3 regions of the Kitasatospora sp. NPDC096147 genome follow, and region 1 is predicted to be linked to each of the others. Evidence: riboswitches for the same ligand, from Rfam matches in the RefSeq annotation. Region 1 holds a riboswitch; each other region holds the start of a gene.
The links. Region 1 has a riboswitch for S-adenosylmethionine ahead of thrC (threonine synthase). Riboswitches for the same ligand answer to the same signal wherever they lie in the genome.

Region 1 (4,465 bases):
GCGACGTGCGACGGGCCGCCACCGATATCCGGAATCATTCGTTCCGGTCGCGGTGACGGCCCGTCGCCGTACTCCCGAAGCGGGTTCAGCAGCCCCCGGCCACCGCCGGAATGATCGAGATGTTGGCGCCGTCCTTGATCTCGGTCTCCAGGCCCTCGTCGAAACGCACGTCGTCGTCGTTGACGTAGACGTTCACGAACCGGCGGAGCTTGCCGGCGTCGTCCAGCACCCGGGCGGCGATGCCGGGGTGGTTGGCGTCCAGGTCGGCGATCACGGCGGCCAGGGTGGCGCCCTCGGCGGCCACCTCGGCGGCGCCGCCGGTGTAGGTGCGCAGGATGGTGGGAATGCGGACGGTGGCGCTCATGGGGGTACTCCTAAACCGGTGCTGAGGGGGGATCAGGCGGAGGCCAGGCCGGCCGCGCGGAAGGACTCCAGGGTCGGGCGGATGGTGGCGGTGAGCCCGGCGTCGGAGACGGCGTCCAGGGTCTTCAGGCCGTCGCCGGTGTTGATCGCCACGGTCTCCTTCGCCGGGTCGAGCTGCCCGGTCTCGACCAGCTTCTTCAGCACGCCGATGGTCACCCCGCCGGCCGTCTCGGCGAAGATGCCCTCGGTGCGGGCCAGCAGCTTGATCGCCTCGACCACCTCGGCGTCGGTGACGTCCTCGACCGCCCCACCGGTGCGGCGGGCGATGTCCAGCACGTACGGGCCGTCGGCCGGGTTGCCGATCGCCAGCGACTTGGCGATGGTGTCGGGCTTGACCGGCTTGATCACGTCGCGGCCGGCCTTGAAGGCGGCCGAGACCGGGGAGCAGCCCTCGGCCTGGGCACCGAAGATCTTGTAGGGCCGGTCCTCGACCAGGCCGAGCTTGATGAGCTCCTGCAGACCCTTGTCGATCTTGGTGAGCTGGGAGCCCGAGGCGATCGGGATGACGATCTGCTCCGGCAGCCGCCAGCCGAGCTGCTCGCAGATCTCGTACGCCAGGGTCTTGGAGCCCTCGCCGTAGTAGGGGCGAAGGTTGACGTTGACGAAGCCCCAGCCCTCGCCGGCCGGGTCGCCGATCAGCTCGGAGCAGAAGCGGTTCACGTCGTCGTAGTTGCCCTCGATGCCGACCAGCTCGCCGCCGTAGACGCCGGCCATCACGACCTTGCCCTGCTCCAGGTCGTGCGGGATGAACACGCAGGACTTGAAGCCGGCCCGGGCCGCCGCCGCCCCCACCGCGCCCGCCAGGTTGCCGGTGGAGGAGCAGGAGAGGGTGGTGAAGTGGAAGGCGCGCGCCGCCTCGATGGCGCAGGCCACCACGCGGTCCTTGAAGGAGTGGGTCGGGTTCCCCGAGTCGTCCTTGACGTGCAGCTGGGCGGTGAAGCCGAGCTCGCGGCCGAGGTTGTCGGCCTTCACCAGCGGGGTCCAGCCCGGGTTCAGGTTGGGCTTGGAGGCCACGTCGGCCGGGACGGGCAGCAGCGGGGCGTAGCGCCAGATGGACGCCGGGCCGGCCTCGATCCGCTTGCGCAGCTCCTCCGCGTCCTCGGAGCCGAAGTCGTAGGCGATCTCCAGCGGGCCGAAGCACTCGAGGCAGGCGAAGCTGGGGCCGAGCGGGAACTTGGTGCCGCACTCGCGACAGGACAGCCGGTCGGCGGGGCCGAGGTCGACGGAGGGTGCGGCGGAAACAGCGGTGGCCATGGTGGCGGAGACCTTTCTCCTCATCTTCCCCGTGACGCGGGCGCGCCACAGGACGGAATTGGCACCTGTCCCGCCGTGGCCGCCGATGGGCCGGATCGCGCGAGAAGGTTGCCGGGACGTCAACGGGCCGTTCCCTCAGTCCCTCTGGATGAGCTCTGTGAAGTTGTGGTCCTGCGCTCCGGCCGACCCCGACGTGCGAAGGTCTGACCGCAGTACGAAGACTGTATCCGAAGGCGCCCGAGCGGTGACCCGCCGTCCGCTGTACGAGATGCGAAACGCGAGGAGACGAGACAGTGCCCGACCAGCCTCAGCCGTCCGACCCTGCCGAGGAGTTGCTGCCCGAGGTGTCCGACTGGCTGCGCCGGCGCTCCTGGACGGCGGCCGACCGGCCGCTGGACGCCCTGCTGACGGCCAAACGGGCGGCCGGCCCGGCCGGCACCATCAGCGTGGTGCTGCCCGCCCTGGACGAGGAGCCGACCGTCGGCGAGATCGTCCGGGTGATCCGCCGCGAGCTGATGGAGCGTCTGCCGCTGGTGGACGAGCTGGTGGTGGTGGACTCCGGCTCGGCCGACCGGACGGCCGAGCTGGCCGCGGCGGCCGGGGCCCGGGTGGTCCACCGGGACGAGCTGCTGCCCCGGCTGCCGGCCGTGACCGGCAAGGGCGAGGTGCTCTGGCGCTCGCTGCTGGCCACCTCCGGGGCGATCGTCTGCTTCGTCGACGCCGACCTGCGCGAGTTCGACCCGGCCTTCGTCTCCGGGATCGTCGGGCCGCTGCTCACCGACCCGTCGATCGAGCTGGTGAAGGCGATGTACGACCGCCCGCTGGAGACCGAGGGGGCGGTGGTGCCGGCCGGCGGCGGGCGGGTGACGGAGCTGGTGGCCCGGCCGCTGCTGAACCTGCACTGGCCCCAACTGGCCGGATTCGTCCAGCCGTTGGGCGGTGAGTACGCGGCCCGCCGGTCACTGCTGGAGCGGCTGCCGTTCCCCACCGGCTACGGGGTGGAGCTCGGCCTGCTGGTGGACGCGCTGGAGCTGGCCGGGCTGGACGCGCTGGCCCAGGTGGACGTCGGGGTGCGGCACCACCGGCACCAGGACGGCCAGGCGCTCGGGCGGATGGCCGCGACCATCTACCGGACCGCGCTGGAGCGGCTGGACCGGACCGGGCGGCTGAAGAGCGGCCAGGACCTGGTGCGCCCGCTGCTCACCCAGTTCTCCCGGGACCCGGCCGGCCGGGAGTTCACCGCGCACACCCACCCGGTCGGCGCGCTGGAGCGCCCGCCGATGGTGACCGTCCCGGAGTACCACCCTCGGTGAGCCTCCGCGCGCGCCCCGTGTGCCGACTGGTTTGCCCCCGGGGGTGAGAGGCAAGGTTGGTGACATGGCCGATCACGCGACCGCACGTTCGAATCAGACCGGGGCCGCCCCCATCCTGGTGGCCTCCAACCGGGGGCCGGTGTCCTTCACCGCCGAGGACGACGGTTCGCTCACCCTGCGCAGAGGCGGTGGCGGACTGGTCTCCGGGCTGTCGGCGATCGACGACCCGTCCGCCGTCTGGGTCTGCGCCGCCCTCTCCGAGGCCGACCGCACGGCCGCCCGGCAGGCCCCCGACGGCCGGCTGGACCTGGCCGGGCACGAGGTCGGCGGCCAGGCGGTGCGGATGCTGGACATCGACCCCGGCACCTTCGCCCGGGCCTACAACGGGGTGGCCAACTCCACCCTCTGGTTCGTCCACCACCTGCTCTACGGGACGGCGGTGGCCCCGGTCTTCGACGACCGCTTCCGCCGCGAGTGGGAGTCCTACCGGGCCTACAACGCGGCCTTCGCCGGGGCACTGGCCGCCGAGGCGGCCCCCGGCGCGGCGGTGCTGGTGCAGGACTACCACCTCTCGCTGGCCCCCGCCCTGCTCCGCGAGCTGCGCCCGGACCTGAGGATCGGTCACTTCTCGCACACCCCGTGGGCCCCGCCGGAGTACTACCGGCTGCTGCCCGACGACGTGGCGGCCGACGTGCTCGCCGGCATCCTGGGCGCGGACCGGGCCGGCTTCCTCACCCGACGCTGGGCGCTGGCCTTCGCCGACTGCTGCGAGGCCGTGCTCGGCGCGGAGGTGGACCGCGAGGCCCTGACCGTCACGCACGCCGGGCGGACCACCGTGCTGGGCGTGCACGGGCTGGGGGCGGACGCCGACTTCCTCCGCGAGCGGGCCCACCGGCCGGACGTGGACACCAGGTTGGCCGCCCTGAAGGAGGCGGTCGGCGACCGCCGGACCATCGTCCGGGTGGACCGCACCGAGCTGAGCAAGAACATCGTGCGGGGCCTGCTGGCCTACCGGCACCTGCTGCGCACCCGCCCCGAGTGGCTGGACCGGGTGGTGCACGTGGCCTTCGCCTACCCCTCCCGGCACGACCTGCCGGAGTACCGCGAGTACACCGCCGCCGTGCAGCGGACCGCCCAGGAGATCAACGACGAGTTCGGGACGGCGACCTGGCAGCCGCTGATCCTGCACGTGAACGACGACTTCCCGCGCTCGCTGGCCGCCTACCGGCTGGCCGACGTGGCCCTGGTGAACCCGATCCGGGACGGCATGAACCTGGTCGCCAAGGAGGTGCCGGTGGTCTCCGACGCGGGCTGCGCGCTGGTCCTCTCCCGGGAGGCCGGGGCCCACGCCGAGCTGGCCGACGACTCCCTGGTGGTGAACCCCTACGACGTGATCGCCACCGCCGAGGCGCTGCACCGGGCCCTCACCATGCCCGCCGCCGAACGGACCGACCGGACCAAGCGCCTGGCCGCGG
Region 2 (4,465 bases), on a different contig from region 1:
CGCTCGGCGGCGAACACGCCGAGCTGGCAGGTGAGCGAGGAGAGCACCAGGATCGTGGTGTTCACCGAGGAGAAGGGCACGTTGAGCGCGTGGGCCTTCTCGGCCCAGAACTCAGCCCCCTTGACCGAGCGGAGGGTGAAGTACATCGCGAACAGGGCCGCGAAGAACATCAGCTCCGAGCTCAGCCAGACGATGGTTCCGACGCTGACGAGGTTCGGCCTGTTGACCGCTCCGTGCGCGTGTCCGGTTTCTGTTGCTGTTGCTGTCGCCACGACGGACATTATGTCGGTCCCTTATTCCGTCTTCACGCCGGGGGGTGTACCTCGGAGTGTCCGGTGCGTGCGGTATGCCCCGTTGGCAGCCGACGGGGCGTCGGAGACCCTCTCCACCGGCCCGGTGTCCGTTTTCTGACGGTTCATCGGAAGGTGCCTGCACCCGTTCGCCCCGCGTGTTGCTCCCGGACTTCTGAGGGGCCGTCGGCTACTGCCCCTTGGCCCCTCCGCCGTCCGGGTGGACTCCGCCCCCCGGGTGACGGTCCGTCGCCCGACCGGGTGACGCGGCGGCGGGCCCGGCGCAGCGAGATCGCGCGAGGGGCTCACCACGAGGGGCGTCGCGGAGTAGCATCCGGAAGTGAACGTGGTCCGGATCACACCCGGCCCGGTCGAGCCGACGCGCGCGCACCACCCATATAAGAGGACGAGCACCGGGAGCAGGGCCCATGGCGCACACGACGGACGAGACGCTCACCGTCCTCGTCTACAGCGACGACCGCAACACCCGCGAGCAGGTCACCCTCGCTCTCGGCCGCCGCCCCGCCGCGGACCTCCCCGAGGTCGAGGTGCTGGAGTGCGCGACCGTCCCCGCCGTCCTGCGCGCCCTGGAGAAGGGCGGCATCGACCTCTGCGTCCTGGACGGCGAGGCCGTCCCGGCCGGCGGTCTCGGGGTGGCCCGCCAGGTCAAGGACGAGATCTACGGCTGCCCGCCGGTGCTGGTGCTGATCGGCCGCCCGCAGGACTCCTGGCTCGCCGCCTGGTCGCGCGCGGACGCCGCCATCTCGCACCCCGTCGACCCGGTCCCGTTCGCCGAGTCCGCCGCCACCCTGCTCCGCGCCCGGGTCGCCCGCCGCACCCCGGCGTAGCGCGAGCCCGCCCGGCCGAGCGCAGCGGTGCCGCACTCCGGCCTGACGTCCCGTCAACCCCACGGCGGCCGTCTCAAGGGGAAGAACAACGCCGCACCGCCGCACCGCGGATCGCTAGGCTGGCTCCAGTCCACGTCAAGACGGAGAACTGGAGCTAGCCATGGCCCGCACCTGGCCCGACCTGTTGAGCACCCTGCTCGCCGGTGAGAACCTCACCCAGGCCGACGCCGCCTGGGCGATGGACCGGATCATGAGCGGCGAGGCCACCCCCGTCCAGGTGGCGGGCTTCGTGGTGGCCCTGCGCGCCAAGGGCGAGACCGTCGACGAGATCGCCGGGCTGGTCGACTCGATGTACGCCCACGCCGTCCCGCTCACCGTCCCCGGACCGGCGGTGGACGTCGTGGGCACCGGCGGCGACCGGGCCAAGACGGTCAACATCTCCACCATGTCGGCGATCGTCGCCGCCGCGGCCGGGGCCAAGGTGGTGAAGCACGGCAACCGCGCCGCCTCCTCCTCGACCGGCGCCACCGACGTGCTGGAGCAGCTCGGCATCAGCCCGGACGTCCCGCCGCACCGGGTGGCCGAGATCGCCGAGGAGGTCGGCCTGACCTTCTGTCCGGCCCCGGTCTTCCACCCCGCGATGCGGCACGCCGCCCCGGCCCGCCGTGACCTCGGGGTGCCGACGGCCTTCAACATCCTGGGCCCGCTGACCAATCCGGCCCGGGTGACCGCCCACGCCATCGGCTGCTTCGACACCCGGCTGGCCGGGCTGATCGCCGGGGTGCTGGCCCGCCGGGGGGCCACCGCGCTGGTGTTCCGGGGTGACGACGGCCTCGACGAGTTGACCATCTCGGCCACCTCGCACGTCTGGGTGGTGAAGGACGGTCAGGTCACCGAGACCTCCTTCGACCCGCGCGAGGTCGGCATCGAGCTGGTCGGCATCGAGGCGCTGCGCGGTGGCGACCCGGCGTTCAACGCCGCCGTGGTGCACCGCCTGCTGGCGGGGGAGCGCGGCGCCGTCCGGGACGCCGTGCTGCTCAACTCGGCCGCCGCCCTGGCCGCGCTGGAGCTCACCGACGCCCCGCTGCCCGAGCAGCTCCGGGCCGGCATGGCCCGGGCCGCCGAGGCGATCGACTCGGGTGCCGCCGAGGCCCTGCTGAAGAACTGGGCCGCCGCCACCGCCCGTACCTGACAGGTGAGTTGAAGGCCCGGACCACGGTCCGGGCCTTCGGCGTACCCGGGTGCGTCCAGATAGTGGAATGCCGTTTGACCACTCTTCGGAAGCCGCCCTAGAGTTCTGCCCAGGTCATGAGTGACAGCGACAAGCCCCAGCTTGCTGTCCGGCAACCCTCCGTCCGTGGCGGGGTGCCCTGGGTGAGGACCGGGCACTGCGGCGATCCGTCCGCAGCGCAAGCGCGGACGTCGGTGGCACAGATGCACCCCGAGGTCCCGGACCTTACGAGGAGTGCACCCCCATGTCGACTGCCACCCGTACCTGCGCCCCGCTCGCCGTCCTCGGTCACGACGTCGAGGTCCCGCTGGCCTCCGGCGAGAAGGTCACCTACGCTGCCCTCGACTACGCCGCCAGCTCCCCGGCGCTCCAGCGGGTCTGGGACGACGTCGCCGCCTACGCCCCCTACTACGGCTCGGTGCACCGCGGCGCCGGCTACCTCTCCCAGCTCTCCACCGACCTGTTCGAGCAGAGCCGCCGCACCGTCGAGGAGTTCCTCGACCTGCGCGAGGGCGACCAGGTGGTCTTCACCCGGGCCACCACCGACTCGCTCAACCTGCTGGCCGCCGCCGTCCCGGCCGGCACCGAGGTCTTCGCCTTCGAGACCGAGCACCACGCCTCGCTGCTGCCCTGGGCGCACAACGGCCTCAAGGTCACCTACCTGCGCGCCCCCCGCTCGCACGCCGAGGCGGTCGAGGCCTTCGACCGGGCGCTGCGCGAGAACCCGGCCGAGCACCGCCTGCTCTGCGTCACCGGCGCCTCCAACGTGACCGGCGAGCTCTGGCCGATCGCCGAGCTGACCGAGACCGCCCACCGCCACGGCGCCCGGGTGGTGCTGGACGCCGCCCAGCTGGCCCCGCACCACCGGGTCTCGGTCCGCGAGCTGGACGTGGACTGGATCGCCTTCTCCGGCCACAAGATCTACGCCCCGTTCGGTGCCGGGGTGCTGGCCGGCCGCGCCGACTGGCTGGACGCGGCCGAGCCGTACCTGGCCGGCGGCGGCGCCAGCCGGACCGTGGCCCGCGAGCTGGACGGCTCGGTCGCGGTCGAGTGGCAGACCGGCCCGGCCCGGCACGAGGCCGGCTCCCCGAACGTGATCGGCGCGTACGCCGTCGCCTCCGCCTGCAAGGCGCTCACCGAGGCCGGCTTCGACGCGCTGGAGGCCCGCGAGCAGGAGCTGATCACCCGTCTGAAGGCCGGCCTGGCCGAGGTCCCCGAGGTCCGGGTGCTCAGCCTGTTCGGCGAGGACGCTGCCCGGGTCGGCGTGCTCTCCTTCGTGGTGCAGGGCTGGAACAGCTCGCACTTCTCCGCCGCGCTCTCCGCCGAGTACGGCATCGGCGTCCGCGACGGCCTGTTCTGTGCGCACCCGCTGGTGCGCACCCTGCTCGGCGGCGAGGAGGCCGCGCCCTCCGAGTGCGGCGCCCCCGAGTCCTCGCTCCCGGGCGAGCGCAGCCTCAACGCCATCCGGGTCTCGTTCGGCGCCGGCACCCCGGACGAGCACCTGGACCGCTTCCTCGGCGCCGTCCGCGAGCTGGTCGCCAACGGGGCGGCCTGGACCTACCGGAACGAGGGTGGCCGCTGCGTGGTGGACACCCGCCGCAGCTGAAGCCCGGGGCACCGGGGGCGCGAGGAGCCGCGCGCAGCGGAACGGCAGGACGGGCCACCGGCTGATGCCGGGTCAGCTGCCGGTGCGTCGCCGTCCGCCCCGCGCGGTTCCCCGCGCCTCCGGGCCGCTGCCGCCGGACGTCGCCCACCCGACGTCACGTCCTGCCGTGCCGTGCCGGGTCAGTCCAGGCCGAGGGCGAAGGCCGCCTCCAGGTCGTGCTTGGAGTAGGTGCGGAAGGCGATCTGGGTCTCGGTGTGCTCGACGCCCGGGATCTTGTTCAGCCGGGCCGGGATGACGGCCGCGAGGTCGTCGTGGTGGCGGACGCGGACCATGGCGACCAGGTCGTAGCCACCGGTCACCGAGTAGACCTCGCTGACGCCCTCGATGGCCGCGATCTCCTCGGCGATCTCGGGGATCCGGTCGACGCTGGTCCTGATGAGCACGATCGCGGTGATCACTCTGAAGCTCCTGTCCGTGGGTTCCGGGCCAG
Region 3 (4,465 bases), on a different contig from region 1:
CCCAGCCCTTGGACCACTCGACGCGGAGGGCGGCGCGGGTGCCGTCGAAGGCGGCGAGCAGGGCCTGTTCGAGCTCGCGGCAGAAGCGGTGCAGGCCGGGGGTGCCGGGGAGGGTGAGGACGTCCAGCCAGAGGGCGGTGTCGCGGTCCGGGTGGGCGGGGTCGGGGCGGAGGGCCGAGAGCAGGGCGGGCCGGGCGCCGGGGATGCCGGTGGCGGCGGGGTCGTCGAGGCCGGTGACGCGGATCTCGACGGCGCCGTTGACGGGGTACTCGCCGCGCTGCTGGTACTCCGTCAGCAGGCGCTGGTAGGTGGTGGTGAAGGAGTGCACCGCCCACTGGAGGTCGGCCCGCCGCAGGTGCACCGCGTAGCCGTTGGCGGTGACCCGCAGGGTGGTCGGCCGGATGTACTGGAGCAGGTGGCGGGAGGGGCCCCAGAGGTCGGAGCGCAGGCCGCCGGCCAGCAGGTGGGTGAGCAGCTCGCCGGTCAGCAGGGTGCGCAGCAGGCCGCTGGACAGGAGGACGTCGGTGAGGTCCCCGGTCAGCCCGATCTTGGTGATCAGGTACTGGAGCTGGCCGAAGACCGGGGCCAACTCCGGCGCACCGGAGACCAGTTGTCCGGCCAGCTCGGCGACCGGCTGGGGGATGTTGTCGGAGAAGGGGTAGTTGTACGGCTCGTCGACGCTCCGGGCGGTGAGCGGTCGGGTCGGGGTGACCCGCCAGGTCTTGAGCCAGGGGTGGGTGGTGAAGGCGTACCAGATCGCCTCGGCCCGGCCGTCCCGGTCGACGAAGGAGGCGAAGGTGCGGGCACCGGCGCTGCCGGCGGCGCCGGGGCCGCCCGGGGCGGCGAACAGTTCGGTGGCCGGGACGTCGACCCGGCTGAGGCAGCGCAGCGGCCGGTCCGGGCCGACCCGGAGCACCGCCTCGGTGAGGAAGGCCCGGCCGAGCTGGACCAGCAGCGCCCCGGCCTCGGCCTCGGTGCGGTCGAACGTGCGCGGCAGGTACCGCCCGGCGGCCGGGTCCCAGACCACGGCGGTGAGCGAGACCACCTGGTTGGAGAGCGAGCCGTGGCCGTGGCCGGCGGGCGTGGTCTCGCCGGCCGCCGGGACGCCGGTGCCGTGGCCGCCGATGGCGAGCACACCGCCGACGGTGAGGTCGCCCGGGGCCGGGCAGCCGGCGACGCCGAGGCCCTGCTCGCCGAGGCGGGCCAGCAGTTCCTCCATCGAGGCGCCGGCCTGCACCCGGACGGTCGGGGCGCCGGCCACCTGCCCGGTGGGCAGGGTGATCGCGGTGAGGTGGCGGGTGGTGTCGAGCAGCAGGACGCGGGCCGAGGAAGGGGTGTCCGGGGCGACGGTGAGCGGGGCCCAGCCGTGCCGGTGCCCCTGCGGGCGCAGCCGCCAGCCGGCCGTGCGGGCCCAGTCGGCCAGCTCGGCCACGTGCTCCGGGGTGGTGGGCTCGCAGACCCAGAGCGGATCGGTGCGCACCTCGCCGGCCCAGTTCCGGTACTCCCGCTGGTACGGGACCAGCCCGCCGGGGAGGTCGGCGGGGGCGGTGCCGACCGCCCGGGCGCTGTCCGGTCCGACCGTGCCCCGCAGCAGCCAGGCCGCTCCGCCGGCGCCGAGTGCGGCGAGGGTCTGACGCCGTGTCAGTCCGCTTGGTTCGTACCGGTGTTCTGCCGATCGCTGGTCCGTCATGCCGCGACGCTACCAACGTGGATCACCCGAGGGGGCGATTCCGGCCGACGGGGGCCGGTGGGGGAGCGGTTCCGGACGAGGTGGGGGGAGGCCCGGCACGGCGGCCCGGGGTCTTGATATGGTTCCTCGCGAATCATCCAGAGGGGTGGAGGGACCGGCCCTACGAAGCCCCGGCAACTCCCCGGTCGAACCGGCGTCCGAAGTACGCGCCGTGCCGTCCGGGAGCAGTGCCAACTCCGGCCTGCCGCCACTGTGGCGCGGGAAAGATGAGGAGACACGGTGCTCTCTGTGCTGTCCTTCGTCCGGGCGCTTCCCACCCCGGCGCTTTCGCGTACCCGTTCTGTGTCTGGCGCAGGACCCCGGCCCACTTCTGCGGCCTTCCCTCGCTGACCACCCCCTGGGCTCCCCGTACGGAGCCCTCCGCGAGCGCCGCCACCCGCCGCTCGCGGGACCTGAGACGGAGTACATCCATGGAAACCACCAGCGGCGTCGGCGTCCTCGACAAGGTCACCTCCATCCTCGGCACCCTGGAGGCCGGGCCGACCACGCTGGCCGGGCTGGTCGCCGCCACCGGCCTGGCCCGGCCCACCGCCCACCGGCTGGCGGTCGCCCTGGAGCAGCACCGGCTGGTCGCGCGCGACGTCGAGGGCCGCTTCACGCTCGGCGCCCGGATCGGCGAACTCTCGGCGGCCGCCGGTGAGGACCGCCTGCTGGCGGCGGCCGGCTCGGTGCTCGCGCACCTGCGCGACGTCACCGGGGAGAGTGCCCAGCTCTACCGGCGGCAGGGCGAGATGAGGATCTGCGTGGCCGCCGCCGAACGGCTCTCCGGCCTGCGCGACACCGTCCCGGTGGGGGTGACGCTCCCGATGCGGGTGGGTGCGGCGGCGCAGATCCTGCTGGCCTGGGAGGAGCCGGAGCGGCTGCACCGGGGGCTGCAGGGGGCCAGCTTCACGGCCACCGCGCTGAGCGGGGTGCGGCGGCGGGGCTGGGCGCAGGCGGTCGGCGAGCGGGAGCTCGGGGTGGCCTCGGTCTCGGCACCGGTGCGCGGTCCGTCCAACCGGGTGGTGGCCGCCGTTACCGTCTCCGGCCCGATCGAGCGGCTGAGCCGGCACCCCGGGGCGCGGCTCGCCCACGCGGTGGTGGAGGCGGCCGACCGTCTGACGGAGGCCGTCCGGCAGTCCTGAGCGTGGCCGCCGCCCGGCGGTCGGCCGGTGCGGTGCGGCGACCGTCTCCCGGGTGGACCGGCCGGTGCCGGCCGGCAACGGCGGGTGGAGGACGGTGACGGTGCACTCGCCCCGGCCGTGCACCGGGCGGTCGGGTGGCGACGTCCAGTGGTCGGTGCCGGGCTCAGTGTCGGTCATGGCCGCCGAACCAGCCCGACGGACCGTCAGCCGGGCGTCGGCCGAGGGGGCGTCGGCCGGGAGACGGTCAGCCGGCGGACCGGCGGGAGCGGAGGTACTCGCGGGCGAGCAGCCGCAGCGCCGCGCCCTTCGGCGGGCCGACCGGGCGGCGCAGCAGGGCGGCCGGATCGGCCCGGGCGGCGGTGGCGGTGAGGGCGTCCAGGCCGACCATGCAGCGGACCATCGGCCGGTGCGCGGGCGGGGCCAGGTCGATCACGCTCCGGCCCTCGGCGAGCGTGCGGCCGGCCAGGTCGAGCTGATCGGTGATCAGGGCCCGGACGGCGGGCAGACCGGTGCCCGCCACCAGGTCGGCGCGGGTGACGCCGTGCCGGTCGAGTGCCTCCTGCGAGAGGGTCAGGCGGCCGTCGGCCAGGTCCTCGGCGAGGTCGGCGACGAAGTCGATGCGCTGGCTCGCGTCCAGGTAGGTGCGGCAGGCGGCTCGGTAGGCGCTCTGGTCGCCGGGCGGGCCGAGCACGGTGGCGACCACCATGAAGGCCGGCAGCGCGTAGACGTCCAGGTAGGTCTGGTACTCCGCCTCGGTGGCGAAGCCGGTGAAGTCGAGGTCGGCGAGGGAGCCGGCCAGGTGCTGCGGCACCAGGGTGCGCAGGGCGGGGTGGGCCGCGACGGTGTGCAGGAACGGGCGGAGCTCGGGGTGGTCCGTGCCGCCGTCCGCCAGCGCCCCGGTCACCTCCAGCTCCCACTGCGCGTATGCGGCGCGGCGCCCGTCCAGCGGGCCGCTGTCGAGCAGGGTGTCGGTGCGGTGCATGTAGGCGGTGGCGGCGATCACGTGCGGCACCAGCCGTGCGGGCAGCAGGAGCCGGGCCGCGAGCGCGGCCTCGCGGCGGTACCGCGTCACCTGCTCCCGCTGCCGGGTGTAGTCCTCCCGCAGCCCGGGGTCGGTGATGCCGGCCGCGTCCAGCGCCTTCGTCCAGCCGGTCAACTCGCGCCCGCCCTCTTCCGGTTGGTCCGTCCGGCCCGTTCACCCGGCCCGTTCACCCGGCCCGTTCACCCGGCCCGTTCACCCGGCCCGTTCACCCGGTGCGTCCGCTCGGTGGACGACCCGCGTCGTGATCGTCCGGGGCGAGCCTAGCCGGACTCTGGGAGGTCACAGGCGGTCGGGTGGCCCCCGCGTCGGCAGGAGGGCGGCGGGGCCGCGCGGGCGGGGCTGTGGCGGCTGCCGGAGGAGGGGTGTGCGGTGCGCGGACACGGGGGACGGGCGGTGCTGTCGGCCTGGCTGCGGTCTGCCGGTCCGATGCCGACCGGCCGGTGAGCGACTGCGGCTTCCGCCGCTCGTACTTCGACAACGGCTCGGTGCAGCCCGGTGACGACCACGTCCAGGTCAGCTTCGGCGGTGGCGGGGGCCAGTGCCTGCACC

Region 2: linked by a shared signal. The riboswitch ahead of ACIRBX_RS10945 (aminotransferase class V-fold PLP-dependent enzyme) and the one ahead of thrC (threonine synthase) in region 1 are both predicted to bind S-adenosylmethionine.
Region 3: linked by a shared signal. The riboswitch ahead of ACIRBX_RS04815 (IclR family transcriptional regulator) and the one ahead of thrC (threonine synthase) in region 1 are both predicted to bind S-adenosylmethionine.

Annotation. Positions count from the first base shown of each region.
Region 1 is NZ_JBIWFX010000014.1:87,567-92,031, reverse strand. It holds gene ACIRBX_RS31630 (ubiquitin-like small modifier protein 1) at 86-364, opposite strand; gene thrC (threonine synthase) at 397-1,677, opposite strand; SAM riboswitch class I at 1,695-1,832, opposite strand; gene ACIRBX_RS31620 (glucosyl-3-phosphoglycerate synthase) at 2,010-2,990, shown strand; gene ACIRBX_RS31615 (trehalose-6-phosphate synthase) at 3,055-4,465, shown strand, end outside.
Region 2 is NZ_JBIWFX010000003.1:89,392-93,856, reverse strand. It holds gene ACIRBX_RS10960 (heme-copper oxidase subunit III) at 1-281, opposite strand, end outside; gene ACIRBX_RS10955 (hypothetical protein) at 719-1,138, shown strand; gene trpD (anthranilate phosphoribosyltransferase) at 1,299-2,330, shown strand; SAM riboswitch class IV at 2,443-2,560, shown strand; gene ACIRBX_RS10945 (aminotransferase class V-fold PLP-dependent enzyme) at 2,614-3,975, shown strand; gene ACIRBX_RS10940 (Lrp/AsnC family transcriptional regulator) at 4,155-4,433, opposite strand; gene ACIRBX_RS10935 (rhomboid family intramembrane serine protease) at 4,430-4,465, opposite strand, start outside.
Region 3 is NZ_JBIWFX010000001.1:1,113,102-1,117,566, reverse strand. It holds gene ACIRBX_RS04820 (cholesterol oxidase substrate-binding domain-containing protein) at 1-1,690, opposite strand, end outside; SAM riboswitch class I at 1,821-1,963, shown strand; gene ACIRBX_RS04815 (IclR family transcriptional regulator) at 2,161-2,874, shown strand; gene ACIRBX_RS04810 (phytoene/squalene synthase family protein) at 3,119-4,030, opposite strand.